One region of the Thorsellia kenyensis genome, then DNA from elsewhere that is predicted to be linked to it. Evidence: predicted binding sites of a transcription regulator. Region 1 holds the regulator's gene; each other region holds the start of a gene.
The links. Region 1 encodes CRP, which controls carbon source genes, mostly activating them, when cyclic AMP is high. Its sites were predicted from a motif close to ATGTGANNNNNNTCACAT; they were not measured.
Positions count from the first base shown of each region.

Region 2: a site for CRP is predicted at 6,221-6,238, ahead of gapA (glyceraldehyde-3-phosphate dehydrogenase). Genes of this name have one in related genera too.
Region 3: a site for CRP is predicted at 2,694-2,711, ahead of adhE (bifunctional acetaldehyde-CoA/alcohol dehydrogenase). Genes of this name have one in related genera too.
Region 4: a site for CRP is predicted at 1,837-1,854, ahead of ACFFIT_RS12895 (NupC/NupG family nucleoside CNT transporter). Genes of this name have one in related genera too.

Region 1 is NZ_JBHLXE010000046.1:42,829-50,434, reverse strand. It holds gene ACFFIT_RS04585 (biotin--[acetyl-CoA-carboxylase] ligase) at 1-246, shown strand, start outside; gene coaA (type I pantothenate kinase) at 306-1,271, opposite strand; tRNA gene ACFFIT_RS04575 (tRNA-Thr) at 1,646-1,721, shown strand; tRNA gene ACFFIT_RS04570 (tRNA-Tyr) at 1,729-1,813, shown strand; tRNA gene ACFFIT_RS04565 (tRNA-Gly) at 1,956-2,030, shown strand; tRNA gene ACFFIT_RS04560 (tRNA-Thr) at 2,041-2,116, shown strand; gene tuf (elongation factor Tu) at 2,236-3,420, shown strand; gene crp (cAMP-activated global transcriptional regulator CRP) at 4,132-4,764, shown strand; gene ACFFIT_RS04545 (SprT-like domain-containing protein) at 4,773-5,315, shown strand; gene waaA (lipid IV(A) 3-deoxy-D-manno-octulosonic acid transferase) at 5,425-6,705, shown strand; gene ACFFIT_RS04535 (glycosyltransferase family 2 protein) at 6,706-7,606, shown strand, end outside.
Region 2 is NZ_JBHLXE010000027.1:97,258-104,863, forward strand. It holds gene ACFFIT_RS02995 (sensor histidine kinase) at 1-75, opposite strand, end outside; gene ACFFIT_RS03000 (glycoside hydrolase family 1 protein) at 932-2,392, opposite strand; gene ACFFIT_RS03005 (PTS transporter subunit EIIC) at 2,519-3,916, opposite strand; gene ACFFIT_RS03010 (DMT family transporter) at 4,190-5,101, opposite strand; gene gapA (glyceraldehyde-3-phosphate dehydrogenase) at 5,159-6,154, opposite strand; gene paeA (polyamine export protein PaeA) at 6,324-7,606, opposite strand, start outside.
Region 3 is NZ_JBHLXE010000108.1:147,947-155,552, forward strand. It holds gene adhE (bifunctional acetaldehyde-CoA/alcohol dehydrogenase) at 1-2,669, opposite strand, end outside; gene yihI (Der GTPase-activating protein YihI) at 3,274-3,849, shown strand; gene ACFFIT_RS11930 (M14 family metallopeptidase) at 3,920-5,824, opposite strand; gene ACFFIT_RS11935 (DUF979 domain-containing protein) at 5,938-6,960, opposite strand; gene ACFFIT_RS11940 (DUF969 domain-containing protein) at 6,972-7,606, opposite strand, start outside.
Region 4 is NZ_JBHLXE010000111.1:29,345-36,950, forward strand. It holds gene ACFFIT_RS12880 (TraE/TraK family type IV conjugative transfer system protein) at 1-88, opposite strand, end outside; gene traL (type IV conjugative transfer system protein TraL) at 85-372, opposite strand; gene ACFFIT_RS12890 (hypothetical protein) at 495-1,067, shown strand; gene ACFFIT_RS12895 (NupC/NupG family nucleoside CNT transporter) at 2,079-3,341, shown strand; gene ACFFIT_RS12900 (BCCT family transporter) at 3,642-5,621, opposite strand; gene ACFFIT_RS12905 (LacI family DNA-binding transcriptional regulator) at 6,539-7,606, shown strand, end outside.

The DNA of each region.
Region 1 (7,606 bases):
AAACAAATAGACTCTTCAATGATTAAAAAACTTCTCAATGAATGGATGTATTATGATTTGTTTGACATCGATACTGAGGTCAACCTTTCTCTTAACGATAAGCTGGTTTCTGGTTTATATAAAGGAATTGATAAAGAAGGACGTTTACTATTACATCCATCATTTACTAACAGCAGAAAAAGTGGGGATAATCTTATCTGCGTATCTGCTGGTGATATTTCTTTGAGAAAAAAGGAATCTTTTTAAACCAAAATAGAGCAAAAAAAATAGATATTTTATTGATAGCAATCTATTTATGCTACTAACTATTTTCTCAGTTTAATTTCTTCAATTAAATGATTTGCTCCCTTTTTCAAAATAAGACTCGCTCTTTCTCTTGTGGGTAAAATATTTTGATTTAAATTAATTGCGTTGACACTGTCCCAAACAGCAGAGGCAATCGATATTGCTTCGTCCTCTGGTAATTTCGCATAACTGTGAAAATAAGAATTAGGATCTGAAAATGCGCCTTTTCTGAATTTCAAAAATCTATCTATGTACCAATTTTTTAAATTACTTGCCTCAGCGTCGACATAAATTGAAAAATCAACAAAATCAGAAACAAATACCCTATGCAGTTCATGGGGATAGTCCATACCACTTTGTAGAACATTTAAGCCCTCAATAATTAGTATATCAGGTGATTCAATTGTTTTATATTGATTAGGTACAATATCGTATATTAGATGCGAATAAAGTGGCGCCTTAACTAATTCTTTACCTGATTTAATATCAGAAACGAATTGAACCAAGCTTTTCATATCATAAGACTCGGGAAATCCTTTTTTATGCATTATGTTTTTTGAATTTAAGGTGGCGTTCGGGTGTAAAAAACCGTCTGTAGTGAGTAATTCAACTTGCCTATGTTCTGGCCATGCTCGTAATAAGGTTTGTAGTAATCGTGCAGTTGTACTTTTACCCACAGCAACGCTACCAGCTATACCAATAATATAGGGTATTTTAGCAGTTTTTTTTCCGGTAAATTCATTAATAACAGTCTGCCGGCGAATGTTAGAGCTAATATATAAATTTAAAAGCCTGGCTAAGGGAAGGTATACTTCAGCGACTTCTTCTAATGATAATTTATCATTAATTCCTTGTAATTGATGAAGATCTGTTTCATCTACTGTCATGGGCACATTAGCTCTGAGTTCTGCCCATTCTTTTCTTGTAAAGTTTAGGTAAGGAGAAAGAGAGTGATTAAAAAATTGTCTTGAGGTATTTATTTGCATTATGCCCATCTTTTTACTTAATTTTATTGGGGGGAGATAGCTTAAAATTATCTATCTATTTAGAAACATTAAGCGATAATATAACAATTAGGTTACCTAGTGAAGTCATCTTGTTAGGATTTATCAATAAAAAAATATTTTCTTGCTTACATTTTATTTTTTAAGCAAGAAAACTTCGAGGAAAAATCATTTTTATAAGTAAATATTTTTTAAAATTGAAGGTATAATTCATTTTAATGTTTATTTTTTGAGTGAAAAAACATCAAAAGTGGGTGAATTTAGCGAAAAAAGCTCAAAAAAAGAGCTAAAGAACAGAAAAGTTAAATTTTTAGTTGCACAAAGTGGAAGGAATACTTAAAATGCACGCCACTTAAGCCGGCTTAGCTCAGTTGGTAGAGCAACTGACTTGTAATCAGTAGGTCGCCAGTTCGATTCCGGCAGCCGGCACCAAAATGCTGGTGGGGTTCCCGAGCGGTCAAAGGGAGCAGACTGTAAATCTGCCGTCATCGACTTCGAAGGTTCGAATCCTTCTCCCACCACCATAGCTTAAGTACAATTAATTTATTAATTGTAGTAGAGAAAAAAGAAAAAATTGCCTTACTGAGCTGTTTAAATGAGTATTTTTTCGATATAATAGCTCGGCCTCTAAAGTTTAGAGAGATAAAAGCAGCCGAGTTCAAAATTGCGGGCATCGTATAATGGCTATTACCTTAGCCTTCCAAGCTAATGATGCGGGTTCGATTCCCGCTGCCCGCTCCAGTTTTGATGTGCTGATATAGCTCAGTTGGTAGAGCACACCCTTGGTAAGGGTGAGGTCGGCAGTTCGAATCTGCCTATCAGCACCACTTCTTGAACCCAGCGAAATTATCTATCTATTCCTTTATTTTAACCTAAGTAGCCAGTAAAACATCTGTTTTGCTTTGGCATCAACTGATCAATGATTTTTTTTTGAGGGACTCATAACATGTCTAAAGAAAAATTTGAACGTACAAAACCGCATTTGAACGTAGGAACTATCGGTCACGTTGACCATGGTAAAACAACGTTAACTGCTGCAATCACTACAGTTTTAGCTAAAACTTATGGTGGTCAAGCACGTGACTATAGCATGATTGACAATGCACCAGAAGAAAAAGCGCGTGGTATTACTATTAATACTTCTCACGTAGAATATGACACACCAACGCGTCACTATGCACACGTTGACTGCCCAGGACATGCTGACTATGTTAAAAACATGATCACGGGTGCTGCGCAAATGGATGGTGCTATCCTTGTTGTTGCTGCAACAGATGGTCCTATGCCACAAACTCGTGAACATATCCTTTTAGGTCGTCAAGTAGGTGTACCTTACATTCTTGTTTTCTTAAACAAATGTGATATGGTTGATGATGAAGAATTATTAGAATTAGTTGAAATGGAAGTACGTGAATTACTTTCACAATACGAATTCCCTGGTGATGATACACCAGTTATTCGTGGTTCAGCACTTAAAGCATTAGAAGGCGTGCCTGAGTGGGAAGAAAAAATCATTGAGTTAGCACAAGCGTTAGACTCATACATCCCAGAACCTGAGCGTGCTATTGACCGTCCATTCTTATTACCAATTGAGGATGTATTCTCAATCTCTGGTCGTGGTACAGTAGTAACAGGCCGTGTAGAGCGTGGAATTGTTAAAGTAGGTGAAGAAGTTGAAATCATCGGAATCATTGACACAGTTAAAACAACTTGTACTGGTGTTGAAATGTTCCGTAAATTACTAGACGAAGGTCGTGCTGGTGAAAACGTGGGTGTTTTATTACGTGGTACAAAACGTGATGACGTTCAACGTGGTCAAGTACTTGCTAAACCAGGTTCAATCTTACCTCACACTAAATTCGAATCAGAAGTTTACGTGTTAAGTAAAGATGAAGGTGGCCGTCATACGCCATTCTTCAAAGGTTACCGTCCTCAATTCTACTTCCGTACTACAGACGTAACAGGTGCAGTAGAATTACCTGAAGGTGTTGAAATGGTAATGCCTGGCGATAACATCAAAATGGTAGTTACTCTAATCGCTCCTATTGCGATGGATGACGGCTTACGTTTTGCTATCCGTGAAGGTGGCCGTACAGTAGGTGCGGGTGTTGTAGCGAAAGTTATTGCTTAATTAATAATTAAATACGAAAGGGGCCTAAGGCCCCTTTTTTTTGCTAAGCGAAATTGATGAAATTTTTGATAGCTTTTTATGTTGTCTGCTTGATTAGATCTTTATAAAAATCAAGATGACAAGAGTTGTTTATTAAAAAAAATTTTTGAATAAACCGATATTTGGATATTTAGTTCAACATTGTAAGACCCTATCAAATTCTTCAATAACTGATATATTAAGTACTTTTCATGATATAGTGTAGACATGAATTATGAGAGGCCTATAAAACTAATTCGAATTAACCTCCGTAGTTGCATATAGATTCTTCAACCGTTTTACTAGAATTTGTCTTTTAGAAGTAACAAAGTTAAATTTAAATAGCGGCCCTGACATTTCCCTAGTTTATACTGTATTCCTCTTGATTTGGACTATGGTTTTTTAGCTTTTTCCCTAACAAAAATACAAATAATCTAGCAAAATTTTAAAGAGTACTGTTGGGATTGTTGAGTTGAAATTTAAATCCTATTGCCTTATTAGGGGGATGCAAAACTATTTACTCTTGGCTAGTTGAATTTTTATTTGTTTAAGCTATTATCATTCATATGATTATTTTGGTTTCAAGTACCTACGTTTAGGCATATTGGCTTGACGTAAAGTTGCATTGGTTTAGTATAAATCTCTAGATTTCAATGTGTGTCATTAATCAGCCTTTAGATATAAGGATAAAGCATGGCTATCGTTAAACCACAACCAGATCCTACTTTAGAATGGTTTTTATCTCATTGTCACATCCATAAATATGCAGCTAAAAGCTCTTTGATCCATCAAGGAGAAAAATCAGAAACACTATATTATATAGTGAAAGGATCTGTAGCTGTTTTGATTAAAGATGAAGATGGAAAAGAAATGATCCTATCCTATTTAAACCAAGGTGATTTTATTGGTGAACTTGGGCTATTTGAAGAAGGACAAGTTCGATCCGCTTGGGTCAAAGCGAAAAGTTCGTGTGAAGTAGCTGAAATTTCTTATAAAAAGTTTAAGCAACTTATTCAAGTCAATCCTGAAATTTTGATGAGATTATCAGCTCAGATGGCGAATAGATTGCAGAGCACTTCGAAAAAAGTGGGTAATTTAGCCTTTTTAGATGTAACTGGTCGTATTGCACAAACACTTTTAAATTTAGCTAAACAACCTGATGCTATGACTCATCCTGATGGTATGCAAATAAAAATAACTCGACAAGAAATAGGTCAAATTGTCGGATGTTCTAGAGAAACTGTTGGAAGAATTCTAAAAATGCTAGAAGAGCAAGGATTAATTTCGGCGCACGGTAAAACAATCGTTGTATTTGGCACGCGTTAATTCAGCACATGGGGGACGGACATAAGGAAGTGTTAGAAGAACTGATTGATAGATCTAATCAGTTTCTTAACCGTTCATTATTGTTAGCTAATCAGTACCTTGGCGTAGATTATCATGCCCCTGCTATTTTTTATAATTTGAAAGGAAAAACTGCAGGCCTAGCATATCCTTTAGAATGGAAAATTAGAATTAATCAATCGATGCTGATTACACATCAAATTCCCTTTATTGAAGAAGTTATTCCTCACGAACTGTCTCATTTATTTGTCTATCGTTACTATAGTGTAAAAAAAAGAGGTGTTATCAAACCTCATGGCAAAGAGTGGGCGGACTTTATGCAAGAATGCTTTGGATTACCCCCTAAAGTCACTCATAATTTTGAAATTCCCTTAAGAGAAGTCACCCTTTTTGTGTATAAGTGTGCTTGTAGGACTCACTATTTATCAGCAATAAGGCACAATAAAGTTCTCGGTTTTAAAAGTTCTTATTGTTGTAAGTACTGCACAGGTAAACTTAATTTTTTAGGACGAACGGAACAAGTAAAAAAATAAGTTGCTTTGCACAAATATTCATATGCTAATATGCAGTTATTTCTGTATTTGTGGTATCATATTGTCTAATATGCACTGCATTCATTAACCTAAATATGTGTCTAGCCCTATGCTTTTTTTTCTAATATACCAGGTCATTTTTTATTGTATCCAACCCCTAATTTGGCTTAGATTACTTTATCGCAGCTTTAAAAATTCAGGATATAGAAAGCGTATTTTTGAACGTTATGGTTTTTGTCGTAAAAAAGTCAGGCCTGGTGGAATTGTATTACACTCTGTGTCTGTTGGCGAAACCCTTGCCGCTGTTCCTTTGGTTAGGGCATTAAAAAATAGATATCCCAATTTACCCATAACTATCACAACGATGACCCCTACTGGTTCTGAAAGGGTTCTATCAGCATTTGGTAAAGAGGTCTCCCATGTTTATCTGCCGTATGATTTATGGGGGAGCATTAGACGTTTTTTAAACTCAACTCGCCCCAGAATTGTTATTATCATGGAGACTGAGTTATGGCCAAATCTTATTTATCAATTGCATAAACGTAAAATTCCTTTAATTATAGCCAATGCTCGCTTGTCTGAACGTTCCTATAGAGGTTATTCAAGAATAAGACCACTGATGAAGCCATTGCTGAGGCAAACCACGCTTTTGTGTGCACAGCACCAATCCGATGCAGAAAGATTTATTGATTTAGGTTTAAGGCGTTCTCAGATCACAATTACGGGTAGTATAAAGTTTGATATTTCTATTACCCCCGATCTAGCGGCAAGAGCGGTGACCCTGAGACGACAATGGGCGCCTAATAGACCTATCTGGATTGCTGCAAGTACTCATCAAGGTGAAGATGAGATCATATTCGAGGCACATAAATCTCTTTTATTACAATTTCCAAATTTATTATTAATTGTTGTTCCAAGGCATCCAGAAAGATTTAGTAAAGTAAAGCAATTAGCTGATAATTACTCATTAAGCTATATCACTCGACAGTCAGGAATGATCCCTGAAGAATCCACGCAAGTGATTGTTGCTGATACCATGGGTGAGTTATTATTGCTTTATGGAGTAGCCGACATCGCATTTGTCGGAGGAAGTTTAGTTGAGGTAGGTGGTCATAATCCATTAGAGGCTGCAGCTCATGCACTTCCTGTCATTATGGGTCCACATGTTTTTAATTTCACAGCGATTTGTAAAAAACTGTCATCTGATCAAGCATTGTTAATTATTCATGATAAACAAGAGTTAGTAAAAAAAATTACTAACTTGCTCAATGATGCAGATTATAGACGCTATTTTGGGCGCAACGCTGTTGAAGTGATTGAAAAAAATCATGGTGCATTAGAGAAACTACTTGAATCTATTGAACCTTATTTGCCTCAGAGGAGACATTAATTGTCAACTAATCAAACGGAAAAAACAGTAAAACTGAGTGTGATACTTATTATGCATAATGAGGCGCATAATATTGAGGATTGTCTTAATTCTGTCAGCTTTGCCGATGAAATCATTATCGTAGATTCAGGTAGTCAAGACGATAGTGTAAAGATTGCCGAAGCAAATGGAGCGAAAGTTATTTATCAACCATGGCTTGGTTTTGGCCCTCAAAAGAATGTTGCTTTATCTCATGCAAGCCATGAATGGGTTCTATCGATTGATGCAGATGAGCGGGTTACTCCTGCACTAGCAGATGAAATACGGGATATTATTCAAATAGATAATCCTTTAGTTGGCTATAATATCTCTCGTTTATCTAAATTTTGTGAAAAAGAAATTAATTATAGTGGATGGAGACCTGATTACGTGTTAAGACTATTTAAAAAGTCTTTAGCTCGTTTTTCTGATGATCCTGTTCATGAAAAAGTCATATGCATTGGTGATGTAGGCAAATTAAAGCATTTTTTATATCATATTAGTTATAGAAAAATTGAGGATGTTTTAAAAAAAACAAATGATTATTCAACTGCTGGTGCAATCAAACTGAATAAAAGACAAAAAAAAATCACTTTTTCTTCAGCGTTTACTCATGGTTTTTGGGCTTTTGTTAGAACTTATGTAATTCAAAGAGGCTTTTTAGATGGTAAACATGGGCTTGTTCTTGCTATTTCTAATGCAGAAGTTACCTATTATAGATATTTAAAAGCTTGGTTTCACCAAAAAAATTTAAAAGATAAACAATCACTTGCCTTGATTGTTTATGCTAAAAATAATCCTAAAGCGTTAAATTTACTTTTTATGTCGTTAATTCACCAAAGTCTATTTCCTGAAGAAATTATTATAGCCGATGATGGATCCA
Region 2 (7,606 bases), on a different contig from region 1:
AAGCAAAAATGCGACCATGACAATTTGGCGCAAGGAATAAAATGCGATCATTTTAAATTTTGTGTTTATACGCATTATTAGCTACCGTGAATAATTGAAAAGAGTTTAAAAGCTTATCAATTATATTGTACATGAAAATGGCTCTTTAAAGCGAATTCATTTGATTATAAATAAGCAAAAAAAGTAACTGGAAAACCAGTTACTAACGATAGGAAATATGAATAATAGAAAATGAAGAAGAACATTAAGAATACACAATTGTCTAGGGGCGATAACTGATTATCAAATTAGACTTGCGTATTTTTTACTACAATTTTGTAATGATGTAACTTGTGCGATTATCAAGACAAATGAAACATAAATAAGACTATGGAGGTGCCTAACTCAACGTTACGTCCAAAATTTGATAATCCAAATGGGTATATCAACAGTAGGACGATAGGCACCATATAGGGCGTCATTTTAAGTGTAAATTCTATTATATAGAATGATACGAAAGCAAATGAGCTATTTGTATTAAAGCAAAAGTCGTGCCAACTTTTATTTGTTTTTTATAATAATTTAAAAGAACATCTTTTGTTTATTTAAGTTTATGTTTTAAAAGGCTTATTTCCTGCTATTCTTATGAGTCTTAGAAATGGTTAATTATGCTTAATTATACAAGGCTTTAAACTCTGAATAAAAAAAGAGGAAATTGACCATAAAAAGAAAAAAATAGTTAAAAATGTTGCTTAAAAACGACAAAAAACAGATGATAAAAATATATGCTTTAAATACAGTAGTTTAAGTGTCGTTAATTTGAGACGCTTATAGTTTACGGTCTAACAAAAAGGAGACACTTTCTATATAAATGAGTAGGATGTTTTTATTATCAATAAGTTGACATTTATAAAAATATCAACTTACAAGCTAAACTGTCTTTAATTGATAATTAAATGTTATTTCCGTTTTGTGTAATGACTTCTTTATACCAATAAAAAGATTTTTTTCTTGAGCGTGCAAATGTTCCTGAGCCATCATCTTGTTTATCGACATAAATAAATCCGTAGCGTTTACTCATCTGTCCCGTTGATGCACTGACTAAATCGATGCAACCCCACATAGTGTAGCCCATTAATTCTACGCCATCTTTAATTGCCTCACTTGCCGCGATAAGATGTTCTTTGAGATACTCTATACGATAATCATCATCTATAGAGCCATCAGCTTTAACAGTATCTTTTGCACCTAGACCATTTTCAACAATAAAGAGGGGGGTTTTATAACGATCATATATTTTGTTTAAAATAATCCTTAGACCTGTTGGATCTATCTCCCATCCCCATTCACTTGCAGTGAGATATGGATTTTCGACACCAGACATCATATTTCCTCCCACTCTAACTTCATCACCAGAGGGATGTTTCTCTGTACAACTGTTGTAATAGCTAAATGCGATATAATCCACTGTATTTGATCTGATTATATCTAAATCGCCAGGAGCTATTTCTAATTCGATATTATTTTCTTTAAAATGACGTTGGCTATAAGAAGGATACTCGCCTCTCACTTGGATATCACTACAGTAGAAATTCCACATCCTTTCTATGTCAAAAGCATATAGGATATCCTTAGGATTACAAGTCAATGGGTAAAAGGGTGCTGCGATAACCATAGAGCCAATTTTTACAGATTTTATCATTTCTCGACCCAATTTAATGGCTAAGCTACTTGCAACAAATTGATGGTGTAACGCTTGAAATATGTCTTTATTTTTAAAATTATCGCCATTAGTCTGAAAACCCAGGCTCATTATAGGCATCATAAATGCACTATTGATTTCGTTAAAGGTCATCCAATATTTAACTTTCTTGCCAAAGTGCTTGAATAGAACTTCACAATAATTTAAGAATAAAGAAATAAGTTTTCTGTCTTTCCATCCACCATAAGTTTTGGCAAGATACAAAGGCATCTCAAAATGAGAGATAGTTACAACGGGTTCAATATTGTGCTTAATTAATTCATCAATAATATTCCCATAAAAATCTAGCCCCTCTTGGTTAGGCGTTAATTCTTCTCCAGTCGGGAAAATGCGCGCCCAAGATATGGAAAAACGGTAGCACTTAAATCCCATCTCAGCAAAAAGCGCTATATCTTGCTTAAAATGTTCATAATGATTAATACCCTCATGATTTGGGTAGGTGTATTTATCTGCTATAATTTCAAGTGGTCTTTCATCTTGCAGCCATTCGAGTCTTATTTTCCCTCCAGGTAGTATGTCAGCGATTGTAAGTCCTTTATTACCTGTTAAATAAGCGCCTTCAATTTGATTCGCTGCAGTAGCACCGCCCCATAAAAAACCTTCAGGAAAACGTTCTGATTCATTAAGTAGTTTTGTGTTAAATAATTGCATATTAAAAATCCTTTTGCTAATTTAATAAATATATAGATAACTTACCTATTAATATTGAAGATAATTTTTATAGAAATATAACTCTTTATTGATAGAACTTATTCACATTGCTCTGAGACAATAAGATTATAGTTTATTTTTATTTTTGGGCCGATAAAATATTACAGTGAGCAAAGCACCAATACCAAAAGCAGTGCATGTACCAATTACAGCAGCATTGAAACTTGCACCTATTCCTTCAGGTGAAATAGTAGATGCGAGGAAAAAAATACCCAGCGCACTGAATGTATAGCCTTTAACACCTAAAAGACCAGCGATGGCTCCTCCGCATGCGCTGGCAATGATCCCCATAACAAAGGGGCTTTTTCTTGGTAGCGTTAAACCATAAATAATGGGTTCAGTAATACCAAAAACACCAGACAGTGTCGCTGAGGCAGTTAATCCTGAGTTGACTTTGTCTTTAGTCATCAACATACGTATGAGTAAACCAAATGCAGCACCAACCTGACCCATTACCGCAATTTGGGTCATAGGATCTAAAAAGCTGGTTTTTACAGTGGCATAGTCGTTAAGAATAATAGGAATAAAACTCCAGTGCAAACCAAAAATAACTAATGGTTGCCAAAGTGCTCCAATAAGCCCACCGCCTAAAACAGGACTGAATGAATAAACAGCTTGATATCCAGAGGCTAATTTAAAACTTAAAAAATTGGCAACAGGACCAATAAGTAAAAAAGTAAGGGGGCCTACTATTAATAATACAAGCATAGGGCCAATAAAATTTTTAATGGCCTGTGGTAATATTTTACTGAATAGGCGTTCTAAGTGCGCACTAACATATGCTGCTAATATGATAGGAAGGACAGAAGAGGCATAGTCAATTAAGGTGAGTTTAAAAAATAGAAATTCTAAATTTGTATCATCAATTACTGAGCCTCTAACTGCTGGGTGGATTAATGCTCCGCCAAGCACCATGCTGATAAATACATTACCACCAAATGTTTTAGCAGCACTATAGCCAAGTAAAACGGGCAAGAAAAAGAACAGGGCATCAGAAACAGCGTTTAAGATGAGATGTGTCCCACTATTTTCTATAAGCACGCCTTTCATCATCAGAATTGCAATTATGCCTTTGAGCAAACCTGATGCACACATGACTCCTAAAACTGGGGCAAATACGCCTGAGATGGTGTCAATAAGACGACTTCCGATTGATTTCTTTTTTGTTTCAACAGAGTCTTCTATAGAAATATGAGGATGGTTTTCGCTGGAGAGTGCAAGCTCTTTAGTCAGTGCAACGTATACTTCTGGTACTTCATTACCAATGACAATTTGAAATTGTCCACTGGCTAAAACTGCCGTTAAGACACCTTTAAGATCTTTAATCGCGTCAATATTCGCTAAATGAGTCTGTTTCAAGTTGAATCTCAGTCGTGTTGCACAATGTACAACCGAATTAATATTGGTGTTACCACCTACAAGCGTAATGATCTCTTTGACCAAGGTTTGATAATCTTTTGCCATAATAAACTCCTTAAAGTTGAGTGATTATTGATTATGATTTTTAAAGATTGATTACACTACAGAGTAGTGTAATCAATTCTCATCTGTAAAAAATGGTGCTTGGGTATGGAGGGATAAGTTAAGTGCCCTGAAACGCGCATGAATTTATGTTTATGTATGTAATGTAATTCAAAATGCAGATTTTTGCATTAATTAACACCCACTCACTGGACATTAGGCTATATTTTAGCCTGCATTTAAAGTACCCCTATCAATTAGAATAGTTATTAAAAATTATTTTAGTAATTTGGGTTTGTCCCCGAAGGTCAAATAAAGAGTTGCTAAAATAATTAACGAGGCCCCAATGAGAAATAGGCCATCTATGCCCCAACCGAAAAAAATATATCCTAGGAGCACATTGATAGGTAACTTGAAATAATCAAAGGGTTGGATATAGGTAGCGTCTGCTGCACTGTATGCTTTTGCTAGAGACCATTGTCCTAGTGCAGTTAATGCCCCTAGTAAAAATAAATACCACAATCCAGTGTTATTAGGCTTAATCCACATAAATGTGGAAAATTGGGTTAAATTATCGGTAATTGCCAGTATAAAATTAAAAGGAAGAGTGAGAATGTATAAATAAAACACAATCGTTAATGCAGAATCTTTACCTGTTATATTTTTAAGCATAACCGTATGGCAAGCCCAAAAAAAAGCTGCTATTAAGGGGAAAAACATCACGTAGCTAAACGAATCAGACCAGGGGTTTAAGATAATCAAAGCACCAATAAATCCGGTAATTAATGCTAAGCTTCTTTTAGTAGAAATGGTTTCTCCTAAATAAAAAACAGCACCTAAACAAACAAATAATGGTGAAATCATTAAAAGTGATAAGCCTTGGCCGATAGGAATAGGAACGGTAAGCGCCTTTATCCAAAAATGTACACCAATTACGGCTAAAATAACCCGCCAAAAATGGCGCCAAAAAAAGTCTGTTTTTACATGTTTGCCGATACCACTTTTTAATAGCCATGGAAGCATAACAATGAGAGCGAAAAAATACTGATATAAAGCGATCCAACTAGCATTAAGAGAAAAAGTAGAGGCCACGTAAGGGGTAAAAGCATTCACACCTGCAAATGCACTTCCTGCCAAAATAATAAAAAAGGCACCTTGATACTGTGAGAGAGGAGAAGTTTTTTTCATTTTATCTTATATGTAAAAAAGGCGGCCTAGGCCGCCTTATAATGAACTTAATAGTAATTATTTAGAAATATGAGAGATTAAATCCAAAACTTTATTTGAATAACCCACTTCATTATCGTACCAAGAGACTAATTTAACGAAGTTATCATTTAATGATATACCTGCTTTAGCATCGAATACAGATGTTAAAATTTCACCATTAAAATCAGTTGAAACAACTTCATCTTCAGTGTAGCCAAGTACCCCTTTCATTTCTCCATCAGCTGCTTTTTTAATTGCTTCACAGATAGCTTTATAGCTAGCGGGTTTTTCTAAACGAACAGTTAAGTCGACAACAGAAACATTAGGTGTAGGTACACGGAATGACATGCCCGTTAATTTACCGTTTAATTCAGGAATAACTTTACCAACCGCTTTAGCTGCCCCTGTTGATGAAGGTATGATGTTTTGTGCTGCACCACGACCACCGCGCCAATCTTTAGCTGATGGACCATCAACTGTTTTTTGAGTTGCTGTCGTAGCATGTACTGTAGTCATTAATCCTTCAACAATACCAAAGTTATCATTAATAACTTTGGCTAAAGGGGCTAAACAGTTTGTGGTACATGACGCATTTGAAACAATATCTTGACCTTTATAGCTGTTTTGATTAACGCCCATAACAAACATTGGTGTATCATCTTTAGATGGACCTGTCATAACCACTTTTTTTGCACCAGCTTCGATGTGTTTACGAGCAGTATCATCTGTTAGGAAAAGGCCAGTTGCTTCAGCAACAACATCAACACCTACTTCATTCCATTTTAAATTGGCAGGATCTCTTTCTGAAGTACAACGAATTTTTTTACCATTGACCACTAAATGGCCATCAACAACTTCAACAGTCCCATCAAAACGACCATGAGTTGAGTCGTACTTAAGCATATAAGCCATGTAGTCAGCATCTAAAAGATCGTTGATAGCAACAATTTCTACATCTTTGCGGGCTTGAGCAGCGCGAAAAACGATACGACCAATACGACCGAAGCCATTAATACCAATTTTAATTGTCATAAAAAATACCTCTTTTTTGTTTGTGGAAATTAAAAAAATCAAAATACTTACTATAAATTACCAAAAGTGTGACGTTCGTCAAGTAAAATCATATTTTTGATTGAGAATTGTCACAATTTAAAGACTCTATGTCTAATTAATAATCAGATGAGTGCATTTATGTAGCAATTTAAACTTCTTCCATAGTTACATCTTTATAAATTTCTTCTTTATTGATGCGTGTGACGAGCAGTTGATCTATTTTATGATTATCGATATCAACAACCTCAAAATTATAGCCTTCGAAAGAAACTACATCGGTCCTTTTAGGGATTTTACGCAATTTATACATCATAAATCCACCAATAGTCTCGTAATTATCGGTATCAGGGAAATCATTAATATTTAACGCCCATTGAACATCTTCAATCGGAGTGACTCCATCAATTAACCAAGAATGATCATCTCGTTTAACTATTTGTTCTTCATCACCTTGAGAAACGAGTCCGCCCATTAAAGTGGTCAATACATCGTTAAGTGTTATAACACCCATAACAATGGCATATTCATTTAATACAACAGCAAAATCTTCTTTAGATGTTTTGAAACTCTCAAGGGCTTCTGAAAGTGTAATAGTATCGGGGAACATGAGAACACTTGTAATTGTAACACCACTATCGAGAGAAATACTTTGATTACTGAGCACTCTATTGAGTAAATCTTTAGAGTCAACATAGCCAATAATATGATCAATGTCATTTTCACAAATAATAAATTTAGAGTGTGGATGAGCGGCGATTTTAGCTCTAATCATTTCATCCGTCTCTGATTTTTCAAAATAGACTACGTCCTCTCTAGGCGTCATTGCAGAGGGTACTGTTCTCTGATCAAGATCGAACACATTTTCAATAAACTTATGTTCTTCTTTGTTAAGAACACCAGCCATTACACCCGCTTCAACAAGTGCATAAATATCTTCGGAAGTTACATCATCATTTCGTGTTGTTGGGATTTTAAAAATTTTGAAGAATAAATTGGCTAGTGCATCAAAAAACCAAACTATAGGAGAAAATATCGTTATACAGAATCTCATAGGCTTAATGATTCTTATTGATATTAATTCTGGAGCTATCATTCCCATTCGTTTAGGGGTTAAATCTGCAAAAAGCACAAATGCACTTGTCACAAGAATAAATGATGAAATAGAACCAAGATTACCAGCGACAGACTCAGAGAAAAAACGTTGGAAAAATAGATCTAGTTTTCTAGCAAAAGAGTCTTCTCCAACTATCCCCCCGAGAATAGCCACAGCATTTAACCCAATTTGTACAACTGTAAAAAATTTACCTGGTTTCTCTTGAAATTTAATTACTAAATCGGCACGAGTATCGCCACTGTCTGAAATCATTTTGAGTTTAGTTTTTCTTGAAGCTGCTAGTGAAATTTCAGAAACTGAAAAAAATGCGCTTATCA
Region 3 (7,606 bases), on a different contig from region 1:
ATATTTGCACCTTCTAGCGGCTTTGTTGCTAAAATACTTTGAGGCTCAGATACTGGGAGATCTTCACTAAATACTCTCCCATAGTAGCTGTCTAGTAGTAGCTGCTTTAGTTCACTAATCAATGGATACCTAGGATTTGCTGCAGTGCATTGATCATCGAATGCATCCTCGGCCAGTTTATCTACTTTCGCGAGAAACTCACTCTCTTGAATGCCCGCATCTTTGATGGACTTAGGAATATCTAGTGTTGTTTTTAAGCCTTCTAGCCATTCTAATAGTCGTTCAATTTTTTGGGCTGTTTTATCTTTAGGAAGTGTTAAATCAAGATGATCTGCAATTTGTGCATAACGTTTTCTTGCTTGTGGTCTATCATATTGACTAAAGGCAGTTTGCTTAGTTGGATTGTCATTCGCATTATACCGAATGACATTACTGATTAATAACGCATTGGACAGACCATGGGGCAAATGAAATTCTGAACCTAATTTGTGTGCTAATGAATGGCACACTCCTAAGAAAGCATTGGCAAATGCTATACCTGCAAGTGTTGAAGCATTATGCACTTTTTCCTTTGCGAGAGGATTTTTTGCTCCTTCCTTATAGCTTTGTGGTAAATATTCTTTGAGTAATTTTAGAGCGTTTAAGGCTTGCCCATCAGAATATTCATTGGCTAATACCGAAACATAGGCCTCCATTGCATGTGTAACCGCATCTATACCCCCGTGAGCGCATAATGATGGAGGCATGTTCATAACTAAATTAGGATCTACAATCGCCATATCAGGGGTAATGGCATAATCGGCTAATGGATATTTCTGGCCTGTTTTTTCATCAGTTACGACAGCGAAAGGAGTAACTTCTGAGCCAGTACCTGAGGTGGTTGGAATCGCAATAAATTTTGCTTTTGTTCCCATTTTTGGAAATTTATAAATTCTTTTACGTATATCCATAAATCTAAGCGCTAAATCCTCAAATGCAGTTTCAGGGTTTTCATAGAGTACCCACATTATTTTAGCTGCATCCATAGGTGATCCTCCCCCTAATGCAATGATAACATCAGGTTTAAAACTATTCATTTGACCAACACCTTTATGAATAGTCGCTAATGTTGGATCGGCCTCAACTTCATAAAAATTATCCGTATCTATACCGTGTTCTTTTAAAATAGAAGTAATTAAGGTTGTATAACCATTATTAAACAAATATTTGTCTGTTACGATAAAAGCTCTTTTTATACCATCTGTTGCTATCTCCTCTAGGGCAATAGGCAGTGCTCCTCGACGAAAATAAATAGACTTAGGAAGTTTGTGCCACAGCATATTTTCAGCCCTTTTTGCGACAATTTTTTTATTGATTAAATGCTTAGGTCCAACATTTTCGGAGATTGAATTACCTCCCCATGAACCACAGCCTAAGGTAAGAGATGGTGATAGTTTGAAATTATAAAGATCGCCAATGCCGCCTTGGGATGCAGGTGTATTAATAAGAATCCTTGCTGTTTTCATTCGGTAGCTAAAAGTAGTGATACGTTCTTGTTGATTGTCTTGATCTATGTATAGGCAGGAGGTGTGCCCAATTCCTCCTAGATGAATAAGTTGTTCTGCAATATCTAAGGCTTGCTCAAAGTTTTGAGCGCGATAAAAAGCAAGGGTTGGAGAGAGTTTTTCATGAGCAAATGGTTCATCTAAAGAGACATTATTGACTTCCCCTATCAAAATTTTGGTTGTAGGAGGCACGATAATATCAGCCATTTTTGCTATTTGATAGGCTGATTGTCCGACAATCTTGGCATTTAAACTCCCTTCTTTTAAAATAACTTTTTTTATTGCCTCTAGCTCTTTTCCTTCTAACCAATAACCTCCATGACTTATAAGGCGAGCTTTAACTTCGTCATAAATTTTATCAACAACTACTAAAGCTTGTTCTGAGGCACAAATCACACCATTATCAAACGTTTTAGAAAGCATAATTGAAGCAACCATGCGTTTTATATCAGCTGTTTCATCAACCACAACAGGGGTGTTACCTGCTCCAACGCCAATTGCTGGCTTACCCGAGCTATAAGCTGCTTTTACCATACCAGGCCCTCCCGTTGCGAGGATTAGATTAATTAATGAATGCTGCATTAATTGATTGGATAGGCTAGCAGTTGGTTCTTCTAACCAAGCGATGATATCTTTAGGAGCCCCTGCTCTTACTGCGGCATCTAAAACTATTTTAGCGGCTAGGTTAGTCGCTTTTTTAGCTCTAGGGTGAGGAGAGAATACTATCCCATTTCTGGTTTTTAAGCTAATTAGTGCCTTAAATATAGCTGTAGAAGTTGGATTAGTTGTTGGGACAATACCACAAATAATGCCAATTGGCTCAGCAATTGTCATGGTACCAAAAACATCGTCAATTTCTAATATACCGCATGTTTTGTCATCTTTATAAGCATTGTATATATATTCTGAAGCGAAATGATTTTTTATCACTTTGTCTTCGACTATGCCCATGCCAGATTCTTCAACTGCTAATTTAGCCAATCGTATTCTTGCATCTGCAGCGGCTAAAGCCGCGGCTCTGAATATTTTATCGACTTGCTCTTGAGAATAATTAGCGTAGATTGCCTGAGCTGTTTTGACTTTTTCTAGCAGCATATCTAACGCATGATTTTTTTCATTAGTCATAGCACTCTCCTTAGTTTTAGAAAAACGAGATTAAGATCACATTTTTTATGTCTTTAGGCTAAGAGAGTTGAATGTATTTTTACATGACTTACATCATTTTTGGCAAAAATAGGATGTAGATTTTCATTTTTTATTATTTTAAATCATATTTCATGGTGTGTAATTAGTTAGTTATATTATGTTTATCGCTATTTTGAGAAGCATAAATTGTTAAAGAAGAAATCATATTCACTATTTTAATCTTTTAAATAGGTGATAGGATTATCTAAGTAATAACTAAAGGTAAAAGCGAATTTAATGTAGTTGATGTGATATTTACCGTCTAAAGTGAAATAAATACGTTTATTCATTTAAATCAGGCTATAATGAAAATATTATTTACTCAATTCATTGACAGATTTTGTACTGAATAAATTCTAAAACGAAAGGTGGCTCTTAGGTTGTTTTTGCTTATTGAAGTTAAGTGAATCCAGATGTTTTCGAGCGACATTTAATCCACAGATGAGCATCCAATTAGGGGTAGAAGTCACTTGAATGTATGAATGAGTTCGTGATTGAGTTGTAAGATAAACATATCAATGATTTTTTAGGGAAATGGCCAGTTATGAAAAAAAATGCCTCAAATTATGTGAAACAGAATGGCAAAAAGAAATACAAAAAAGATGGAAAAAAAACCAGAGCTGAACTTAACGAAGAAGCTCGTAAACAAAAAAAATTAAAAAATAGGAAGGGTTTACCTGCAGGAAGTAGGCATCAAGAAGTCTTAAAAAGTAGCACCAAAAAAGACAGTGGTAGAAATAGTGATCCTAGAATTGGTAGTAAAGTAAAAATTGACTTAAGTCAGTATGCCCTAAGTGATAATTTGAACTTTGCTACTGTAAGCGAAGAAACTTTAGAAAATAATGGATCATCGATGTTAGATTCTAAAGCTCGTGGGTTGTTAGAAAAAGAATTAGTGAAACTTGAGGCATCCACTCGCTTAGAGCAATTATTGCTCAAAGAAGAAGAAGGGGAAGAGTTATCTGAAGCTGAATCTTTATATGTAGAAGAAACACTCGATAGAATTTCGGAGTTATATGATATTTTGGGTATTGAAATTTTAGAAGAAACAACAGATGACGAAGAGTACTTTGATGAGGAAAACAAAGGTGACGATTTGATGCGTCTACTAAAAAGTTAATTTGTCATTAAACAAAACCTTGCGGCAAAATCAGCTGACGCAAGGTGTCAATAGAGCTGAATACTCACGTTTAGTTAATAAACGAATTTAAAGTCACCGCCTCGATTGTCTGCCACTCTGAATAAATGGCTTCACAGGCAAAGGATTGTGCTTTATGTGCATTCATGTATGCCTCTCCTTGAAGTGTCTCATCTGGGTATTCTGTAATAAAAGTAATGGGGAAAATACTTCGATTATCTTCGCTGATGATAAAGGGAAAACCGTTTTTAAATTCGAATGGCATTTTTCCCGCATAGTTTTCATACATACTGATTTGCGCTTTATTGAATGCCATAATCTCATTATTAGTTGCAAGTCGCAAGGTGACTTTATCTAATAATTCATTTGCTATACGCTCATACCCTCTATGATATCTGACAATAAGAAACATCCCTTTAGGGATAGTCCAAAGTGAAAATCCCCTTGGAATATAACCACTTAGTGGTCTAGTCCATTCATGAGACGGGTAGCCATGCATATTGATATGTAGGAGCGTCTTTTGTGTTGACTGCTCATATGCAATATCAAAAGCGGCTTTTCTTATTCCTTTTTCATAAAGAGGGGCGTCTTTACGGTACTCTAAATCATCCCCTAGAGCAGTATAACGTACCGCATGATGGATATGCCAAGGGCTGATACACAAAAATTGCTGATGCATATCATAGCCATCTGGGTTTTCTATTGGCACGAGGCTAAAATGGGCTTGTTCATTTTCTTTTAATAGATTTTCAGAAGCGGTCATAACGCCAATGACTGCACTGGTTTCATTTGCATGTTGAGCTGCTGAGATAAGAACGGGTTTATCAGCTCCTTTAACATAGGCGGCTTTAACGGGATGATTTAATACACTTTGAGTCTCAAAAACCTTATTAAAATTAGAATTTAATAATTGATAGACATTAGATAAACTGAGCTGTGATTTAATCTTCTTGAGGGCTTCAATTGAAGTGATTCCATCTTTGTAGATTACCTGATGTTTGAGATTAGGTAACTCCGTCGAGTATTCTCTTGTATAGATAGCGAGTGTAATATCGCTTTCACTGTACCGGATAATAGGCAAAATTTGTCCTGTTTGAAGGGTACGCATATCGACACTACCGATGATAGGTGCTGCAATAAACTCTAATAATTCAAGAACCCCAAAATAGATATCTTCATGTAAAATTTCCTGAAAGGAAATAATTTCATGTCCATAGTTCAATTCATCATCTTTCATTGGTAACTGAATATCAATAATAAGCTGTTCAAAGAAAAGAGGTCTTAGAGTCAGCAGATTATCTTTTACTAGTTCATTTAAGCGTTTTATTGCAAGTATTTTGATAAAATCCATTGTTGATTGGAATATTAACTCGAATTCAGTACTTAAATGTTCAGACAACCTGATGGTATTTTTATCAAATTGTTCACAAAAAGGCGTTACTATGTTTTCTTCATTACGATAGATGATCCAACCACAATTGTTCAAGCTTTCCTGCTCAACACTATCCTTGGTCGATAGGTTTGGCGCGAATACTTTCCATTTTAATGTTTGAAGCTGTTGATTTACCCCTTCAATATCATAAAAAAGTGGCGCATCAGCTGCACTTATTACCTTGGAGGGAATAAATTCTATTTGGCAAGTTTTTAGCAAAGCATTTAGAGGATAGCACTCAAGTAAAAACCGTTTTTCATCCACATTCTGTACGATTGGGTAGGTGATTGTTAAGCGTGTAAACGAGCCCGCATCCTCTCTGTCTAAAAAATGATTTAGTAAAGGTTTATACGCACTGTGTAGTGTTACCTTTTTAGTTGATGTTGAGAATTGTTGAGCTATTTTTTTACGAGTGAGTCTATCTTCAAATAACCAGACATCAATGTAGCCATTATTACTTTGCTCAACTAAATTTTTTAAGCTATCGAGTGTTCTATTAAAATCAACTTCTAAGGCAAGAGACATAGCATAACCCTGTATTCATTTTTAACGTTGGGTGTAAATAAAAAAGTCAGACTTAAACAGAGTGTTTAATGACTGACTTTTTACTCATCGTATCATGATGTCATTTATCACAGTTAGAATTTAAACATGAGAAAATACATCAGAAAAATATTAACAATCAATAATGGAACAGCTGTAGGAATCTGTGTTTTAATGACCAAATTCTTATCTTTTAATTCGAGTAGGGCCGCAGGCACAATATTAAAATTCGCAGCCATCGGGGTCATCAAAGTACCGCAGTAGCCTGAGAACATGCCAATTGCAGCCATGATAGCAGGATTTCCTTCATGCTGAATCAGTAAAATAGGAATACCTACACCCGCGGTGACGATAGGGAATGCAGCAAAAGCATTACCCATGATCATTGTAAGAATAGCCATCCCTAGGACATAAATTACCACAGCAATAAATTTATTATCCACAGCGAGGTAGGTTTCTGTTAATCTCGCTATCGCATCTCCAACACCCGCATTGGTAAAAAGTAACCCCAGCGTCGCTAAAATTTGTGGAAGAATAAATGCCCAGCCTATTGAATCAAGTAATCTTCTTGTTTCCTCTATGACTTGAGTCGGTTTCTCTTTTGTATAAACGAGGGCAATAGCTAGGCCGGATAAGCTACCAACAGCCATTGAGAAAAGTGTAATGAGCGTTGGATTCGAATTTGTACCAAATACGAATTGATTTAAGCCTTCAATTTTGAAAAGCAAGACGCCGAGCACGGTACCAATCGGAATTAATAATGCAGGAATAAAAATTTTATTTCCATTTTTTGTTAAACTTTTTTGTCGGTTTTCTTCTGAAATATCGGGATATTTGCCTAATTTAACGCCACCAAGGCCAGCGAGTAAACCCATACCAACAACTAAAAAACCTATGAATATATGAATAAATTCCTTTGCTTGTTCTTCTGTTTGATTGAAGATATTCATACTTAATGAATATGTCCAAGGGCCGATTAAGAAAATAAATCCATAGATCCCCCAAAAAATTCCTGTAGTAATGCGTCGCGGATTATTCGTATCTTTAAATGAGCGTATAGAAACGAAAATAAGAATGATCCCAGCAATCCAATATAGATATTGTTGTTCGAAATTCATATTTTTCCCTTTTATCCTTTATACGCTTCACGAGCTTTTTGGTTAATAACGGTTAATTCTCTTACCATAGAACCGTCCATTTTGTGGATACGATAAGCATGAATAATAAACGCAAAAATTGCTGTTGGAATACCCCAAAGGGCGATATGAATAGGTGCGACGTCAAATCCACCCGACGCTTTTAAGAAGGATTGCATAAAAATAATGGCCCCAAATGCGACAAATATATCCTCACCGAAGAATAAACCAACATTATCTGTTGCAGCGGACATTGCCTTTATTTTGTCTCTTGATTCTTGAGGTACGTCTTCGAATCGATTTTCCATTGCACTTTCCGCCATTGGTGCGATTAGGGGTCTTACCATCTGCGCATGGCCTCCTAGACTAGTTAACCCCATTGCGGCGGATGTTTCCCTAATAAAAAGATAAGCTATCAATAATTTTCCCGTTGTTGCGCTTTTCATTTTACTGATAAGTTTTTGTGATTGGTTTTTTAGTCCATGACGTTCAAGTAAGCCTATAACACCAAGGGGTAATAATAAAATTAATGGAAGGTTCCTAGTGTCTAAAAATCGTTGACCTAACACTTCAAAAATTTCTAAAAGCGGCATTTTTGCAGCTATACCTGTCACGATCCCTGCACTTA
Region 4 (7,606 bases), on a different contig from region 1:
TGATGAGTTCTAAAATCAATACTATTTTAAATATTTTATTCTCTTCAATTACTCCTAAATACTTCTTAGTAAAGAGATCATATCTCATGGATAGTAACTCCTCACAAATGGATTTGGAATTGATTTAGCATTTAAAGGCAAAACTCCTTTCCAATACATATAATGCAACAAATACCCATCGGGTTTACCGTTTCGAAATCGCCTATACAATTTTGTAAACACTAGTCCAAGTGCTGTTAGCACAAATGCTTGCTCGATAAATATGCCTAATACTAAACCTAATAAAATAGGTGCCATTTCATCCGCACTCCACAGTAAAAAATGAGGTGGCTCATCTATATAACTTGGTATTTCAATTAGCTGCAGTGTCATTTGAAAATCCCTCCTTAAAATGACAAAATATGACATAAATTTGCTGTCACTTGGGATGAGAAAACTATACAATTAGTTATTATTTTGACATCAACCCACTTAGAGTCCTCTATGGAGTAACAATGGATTTAATCAAGCATGTTTCTATTGGCGTTTTGTGTTTAGTTCAAACCACTGCTTTTGCGTTTAATGACTCTCTTACATCCTCTAAAACAACTCAATCATCCATGAATTTTGGGTTATCACCTTCTCAAAATGATAAAAATCTTTTGTTGACGAAATCCGACAAAATATCTAAAAACTCAAAGTTTTCAACCGTGATTTATAATAAAAACTGGGATTTACAAGGATCTATTAATTATTTAAAAGCGAATGCACAACCGAAAAGTACAGGTGAATGTGCAAAAGCCGTTAGACTGGCTCTAGCGCAAGGTGGTATTCATATTGAAGCAGTCCCTAGTGCAAAATATTTAGGAGAAAGCCTAATGAATAAAGGATTTAAAGAAATACCTAAAGACAGTCAATTGATTGCGGGCGATATCGCAGTAATACAGCCTCCGAAGGGAGATATCCATGGTCATTCTGCTATGTTCGATGGGAAAATATGGATATCAGATTTTAAACAACAAACTTTTTATCCAGGTAATGATTACCTTATATCAAAACCACAATATAAAATTTATCGATTAAATTAATAAAACGAATGGATTGCGGTAACAAGATAAAAACATATTTGACTTAAAAATCATAGGGAATAATTTAATCAATACCCGTCTACTCGCAGTGTTAACAAGTCTACTTCCTCTAAAGTTAGAGCTTTTAAATACTAAAAGGATGTAGTTCTCTTCTATTCACTTACCTTAAGTGGAATAACAATAAATATCTTAATCATGACTTAGTCAACTTATTGAAAAAAATAAGTAATAAACCATAAGAAGGTAAGTCATCCCTATCAATGGGGGAAAGGGCGCACACCTGTTTGTTATCAAATAACTAAAATGATACTTAACTAAATTCCTGAAGTACGGCAAACAAATAGTGTAGATAAGTAATTTAAAATTGCCATTCATAAGTAACATCTATATTAATCAGCTACTCTAAGTTCGTTCTATTTTCTTGCTTATCCAATAGGAGAAGCAACCTTTTCACAATAAAAGTTAACAAAAGCACTCAGAGTAATCTCTTGACGCAGTACTTATTTCGTTACTTTCACTTTCTACCAATTTTTTACTTCTTTTTAATTCTATTTACCCCCTAACCAGATTTTGATTTGAATGATTATTTTTGCAACTTTCAATTATTCTGAATATTTACCCACATATATGTGAATATTCTCACATAAACCCCAGTTAATTATTGAAAATTCATATTATTCCATAACATATTAAAATACAGACAGCAAATTTGTTAAGTTAATCACAATTAACAACAAATAAAAGCAACCAAACAAACAAATTTGTTAGAATGAGATCAAATTCTAAAATTAATTCAATTTTGAGAATTTAGATCAATACTCTATAATCCCTAAGATATATTCAATTAAAATTGTAATTTGCTATGATGGTTTAAACGGTCTTGTATCAATTACAAACAGTTTAAGTATTTAACAAATCATTTTTTGAATTATTAAAGCCTGCTTTAAAAGAGCATTGAAAATTGTAATACTCATTATTGGCATTTATTGCTACTTAACAAGGAATCTAATTATGACATCTATTCTGATGAGCTTGGTTGGTATGGCAGTACTAATTAGCATTGCTCTATTATTTTGTGATAACCGAAAAGCAATTAAATATCAAACCGTAATAGGTGCTTTCGCAATTCAATTTTTATTCGGGGGATTTATATTATATGTCCCTTGGGGAAGGGATTTACTTGCTGGTTTTTCGGCCGGCGTACAAAATGTTATTGATTATGGTAAAAGTGGATCGGAATTTTTATTCTCAGGTCTGATTTCAAATGTGAATAGCTTTGGTTTTATCTTTGCCTTCCAAGTCCTACCCACATTAATCTTTTTCTCTGCTTTAATCGCCGTTTTATATCACATTGGCATTATGCAGTGGGTAATAAAAATTTTAGGTGGTGGTCTTCAAAAAGCATTAGGGACATCTAAAGCGGAATCTATGTCTGCTTCAGCCAATATTTTTGTTGGTCAAACAGAAGCCCCTTTAGTTGTAAAACCCTACCTATCACGTATGACTGATTCTGAATTATTTGCAATTATGTGCGGTGGTCTGGCTTCGGTTGCTGGTGGTGTTCTCGCTGGATACGCTTCGATGGGTGTTCCCTTAGAGTATCTTGTTGCTGCTTCTTTTATGGCTGCACCAGGTGGTTTGTTATTCGCTAAACTTATTAAACCTGAAACTGAAAAAATTCAAGAACTGAGTAATGATGACATTTCTGGCGGTGAAGAAAAACCTGCTAACGTAATTGATGCTGCTGCTGGCGGCGCAGCAATGGGCCTAAAATTGGCTGCAAATGTTGGCGCTATGTTACTTGCTTTTGTTGGCTTAATTGCCCTAGTAAATGGCCTTTTAGGTGGCATTGGTGGCTGGTTTAACTATGATGGTTTGAGTTTAGAACTTATCCTAGGATGGCTTTTTTCTCCTCTTGCATTTTTGATAGGTGTTCCTTGGGATGAAGCGCAACTTGCAGGTAGCTTTATAGGTCAAAAGCTAGTTCTCAATGAATTTGTAGCTTATCTTTCATTTGTAGAATATGTGGGTGAAAATGCATCAGTTGTTCCAACTACTGGTATTGTGATGACAGAAAAGACAACAGCAATTATTTCATTTGCTCTCTGCGGATTTGCAAATTTCTCATCTATTGCTATTTTACTTGGTGGCTTGGGCAGTTTGATCCCATCAAAACGTTCTACTATCGCTAAGATGGGTGTTAAAGCAATTATTGCAGGTACTTTATCAAATCTGATGGCTGCGACAATTGCAGGGTTATTCCTCTCATTTTAATTAGCTTATAAAGCCTTCAGTTAATATTAATATCCAAAGAGTTCCTTATTTTATAGCTTAATAAGAAAACGCTTTGGATATCTCTGCTTTTAGAAATGAATTTTAACTAAGAGCTAAATTCCAAACACTCCTTAGCTTTTCATTGAGCAATTAATATTTACGCTTTCCTAACTTAGTTCAGAGCAATTGATTAAAACTCGTTTGCTCAAAATAGACATTTCTAATGTAAGTATGGGTGATTATCTGATAATAATCACCCATACTTTAAGATCTTGTCGAACAAAAATGGATAGACTGACTTTATCTCAATACATGCAGAAAATGAAGATGTCTTTCATATTGTTCTACAATATCATTAATGACGTCCTGACTAGTCCACCCCATGATGTCATAATTTTGTCCACCCTCTTTTAAAAAGACTTCCGCTCGGAAATATTTAGCATTCTCACTGTCATCCTCTGTCGATGCAAAATCTGGCTTGAGATAGGCTATTGGTTTCACTTCATAAACAAAATCAATTTCACTGCCATGAGAGACCGTTAATTTAAGGCTATTTTCCTCACCTGATTCTATTGTCGTTGCCACCCCTTGACGAGTGAATTCTTCACATACCGTATCAAAACTTAACTTAAGCACTTCATTCAGAAATCTTTCTATATGAGTACGTCTTGGGTAAATCATTAAATTACGCATTCTTTTTTGCCAGTTCATATTGGTAGATGAAATATTCCCTGATGTATTTAATGATTGCTGAGCTATCATTTTCTTCGTATGATCAATCCTCAGAGCTTTTACCAGTCCCCACATAGATATCAATAAAATAAACGTAAAGGGAAATGCACTAGCCACAGTAGCTGCTTGTAATGCAGCTAAGCCACCCGCTAGCAATAATGCTATTGCTATAATACCCACGGTAATAGACCAAAATGCTCTCTGATAGGCTGGTGTATCTGTTTTTCCTCCTGATGCTAGCATATCGATAACTAAAGCGCCTGAATCAGCAGATGTCACAAAAAATACAATAATCAATACCAGAGATAAAAATGAAAGAAATGTGGACATAGGGTAATATTGTAAAAATTCAAACAATACAATCGGCGTATTTGTTTTAGCTATTTCAGCTAAGTTTGATAATGCATCAGATTGAACAATATTAATTGCTGAATTTCCAAATACTGTCATCCATAAAAACGTAAAGCCTGCTGGAACAAATAAAACACCAAAAACAAACTCACGAATACTTCTGCCCTTAGAAATTCTAGCGATAAATAATCCTACAAATGGGGACCATGATAACCACCAGCCCCAGTAGAAAAGTGTCCATCCACCTATCCAGTCAGTCGGCTGATAAGCATACAGGTTGAAACTTTTATAAACAATGTCTGAAAAATAAGCGCCTGCATTTTGTAAAAAGGCTTTCAACAAATAAATGGTAGGACCAAGCAGCAGTATCAATATCATCAATATAATGGCAAAGAATAAATTCGTTTGTGATAAAATTTTGATCCCTTTATCTAGACCTGTTGTAACAGATAGAGTAGCTAGGCTTGTAGCAAAAATGATAAGTATAATCTGCACAGTTCTATCTACAGGAATATCAAATAAATAATTTAATCCGCTGTTGATCTGTAATACACCAAATCCAAGCGAGGTTGCCACCCCAAATACTGTGCCTAATAGCGCAAATGTATCAATTGCATTACCTATAGGTCCATAAATTTTATCTTTTATTAAGGGATAAAGTGCAGAACGTAAACTTAGTGGCAGCCCATGTCTAAAACTAAAAAAAGCGAGTATTATCGCAACCATAGCATAAATAGCCCAACCATGGAGTCCCCAGTGGAAATAGGTTAATTTAAGCGCTTCTTGGGCATCTGTAATTTGTCCTCCCTCTCCTAGAGGTGGTGAGACAAAATGCATTAGTGGCTCCGCAACACCAAAGAACATTAGGCCAATCCCCATCCCTGTTGAAAAGAGCATTGCAAACCACGTGAAATTCCCATAATCAGGGCTTTCATGATCAAGCCCTAACTTGATATCACCTAAACGACTAATTCCAAGTACTATGGTCGTAAAAAATATCACAGCAACAGTAAATACATAAAACCAACCAACATCACTAATTAACCAAGATTGAAGATCTTCAAATGTATTTTTCATTTTTTCTGGTTGCCAAAAACTCATTCCAACCAGTAAAAATATAATGGTAATTGCGCTAATAAATACCTGCCAATTAACTTTCAACAATGAAGGTTTAGTTGGCGTTAGTTGTTCACTCATTATAAATAGACTCCTAAATTGATAATAATTAAATGTAACTTACTTAATACACTTTTGTAAGGATATTAAAGATTAGATTCAAAGGACTAAGTCAAAAATTTTTATAAACGGCAATAAATGAATAAAAAGGAAGAGTACCTTTGCATTTTATTGCTTCTTTCATGAGGACTTGCAATCAAAAACGAGGTAATAAGAAATGTAATTGCGATCCATTGCATTAGTTGAAAAACGCTTTAAAAAATTCCTTTTTAAATAACTCTTTTTTATTAATAGCATATATCTTTAAAAAAAGGTACTTGACAAATTTAAATGCAGTTTCAAAGATTACATTTAAGCTTATCAGAACATTTTACTCTGCAGTTTGAGAAATTTGCATCTCATTTAAATTAAAATTAAAAACAATTACTTATATAAGATAAATGGTCTATTTGAGTCATACTAAGTCTAAACAAGAAAATATAAATGAAAAGATTTGTATTTTTTTGTCAGTTTAATTTATTTTTATGTTTTGAGATAACTTGATACAAATTGATTGGTTGATTAGACTATATTTTTGATACTAGTGAATATTTTAATTTCCCGAGAAACAGATACTAGAAAAATAGCTAAAGCCTGCTAGAATCATTGAGATCATTTTAATTTTATTAGTGGAAAATACTGATTAAATTTGAACTATTCAATTACACTAAACTGAGTAATTTAAACTCATGTTTTTTTTGTTTTTTGTTTTTTGTTTTTTGGGTCGGGATCTTTTTTAATATTTCATTTTGAACGATTAATATTAGATTTCTTCTTGCTTGTCAAAATGACGAATGACGTTATTTAATACGTTGGGAACAAAAATAGACAAGATAAGTCTCTTCAAACCAAGCATACTTTCTATTTATTGAAGACAAACTATTTAAAAAGGATGATTTATGGCGATAACGTTTAAAGATGTTGCAAAACTCGCTGGCGTATCAACTCAAACTGTCTCTAGAGTCATCAATGGTTCGCCTAGTGTTACTGATGCAACTAGAGAGTCTGTCAATCAAGCGATTAAAGCGCTTGGCTACATTCCAAACAAAAATGCACAAATTTTAAGCCGTAATCAATCTAATGTCATAGGCATTATTTCACTTGATTTTTCCTTGCACGGTGTTGCACTCACCACCAATGGAATTAGAAAAACCGCTAAAAAAGTCGGATATGCGACGGCTTTTTCAATAAGTGAATCCATTAACTTTGAGAGTGTCAAACAGAGCATACATGAACTCCTCTCTCAAAAAGTAGATGGTATTGTTATCAATATCCCGTTAGATGCCAAAACTGCTGAATTAATTCAATCTCAATATCCTAATACACCGATTATATTTATAGAGGCATCACCAGATGCACAGGTTAATATGATATATAATGAAAACCATCAAGGAGCTTTATTGGCAGCAGAACATTTGATAGCACAAAATAGAAAACGTTTTTTATTAATTACTGGAGATGCAGCATCAACTGCCTCCAAAATTAGGCTAGAGGCGTGGATAAATTGTTTAAAGCAAGCCGAGGTTCATATTGTTAAAATTTTCCAAGGTGATTGGAAAACACCCTCTGGCTATCTATCTATAAAACAAGCGATTGCCAGTAAAATTGATTTTGATGCCATACTCTGTGCAAATGATCAAATGGCCTTAGGCGCGCTATGTGCACTGAATGAAAGTGGATTTTCTGTTCCTAAAAAAATAAGTATTATGGGATTTGATGATACCCAAGACAGTATTTTTTTTACCCCCCCGCTCAGTACGATCAAACAAAATTTTGAAGGGATTGGCCACGCTTCTGTTCTTCAATTGATTAAATTAATAGAAGAAAAAATTCAATTCAAGGAGTGGATTCAACACCCTCAAAATACAACAAATGGATTGAGTGAATCTCTCAAGTCAAAAAAATCAAATACCTCGAATTTTATTAAAGAATCTATCGCTGTTGAACTGATTGTAAGGGAAAGTTCA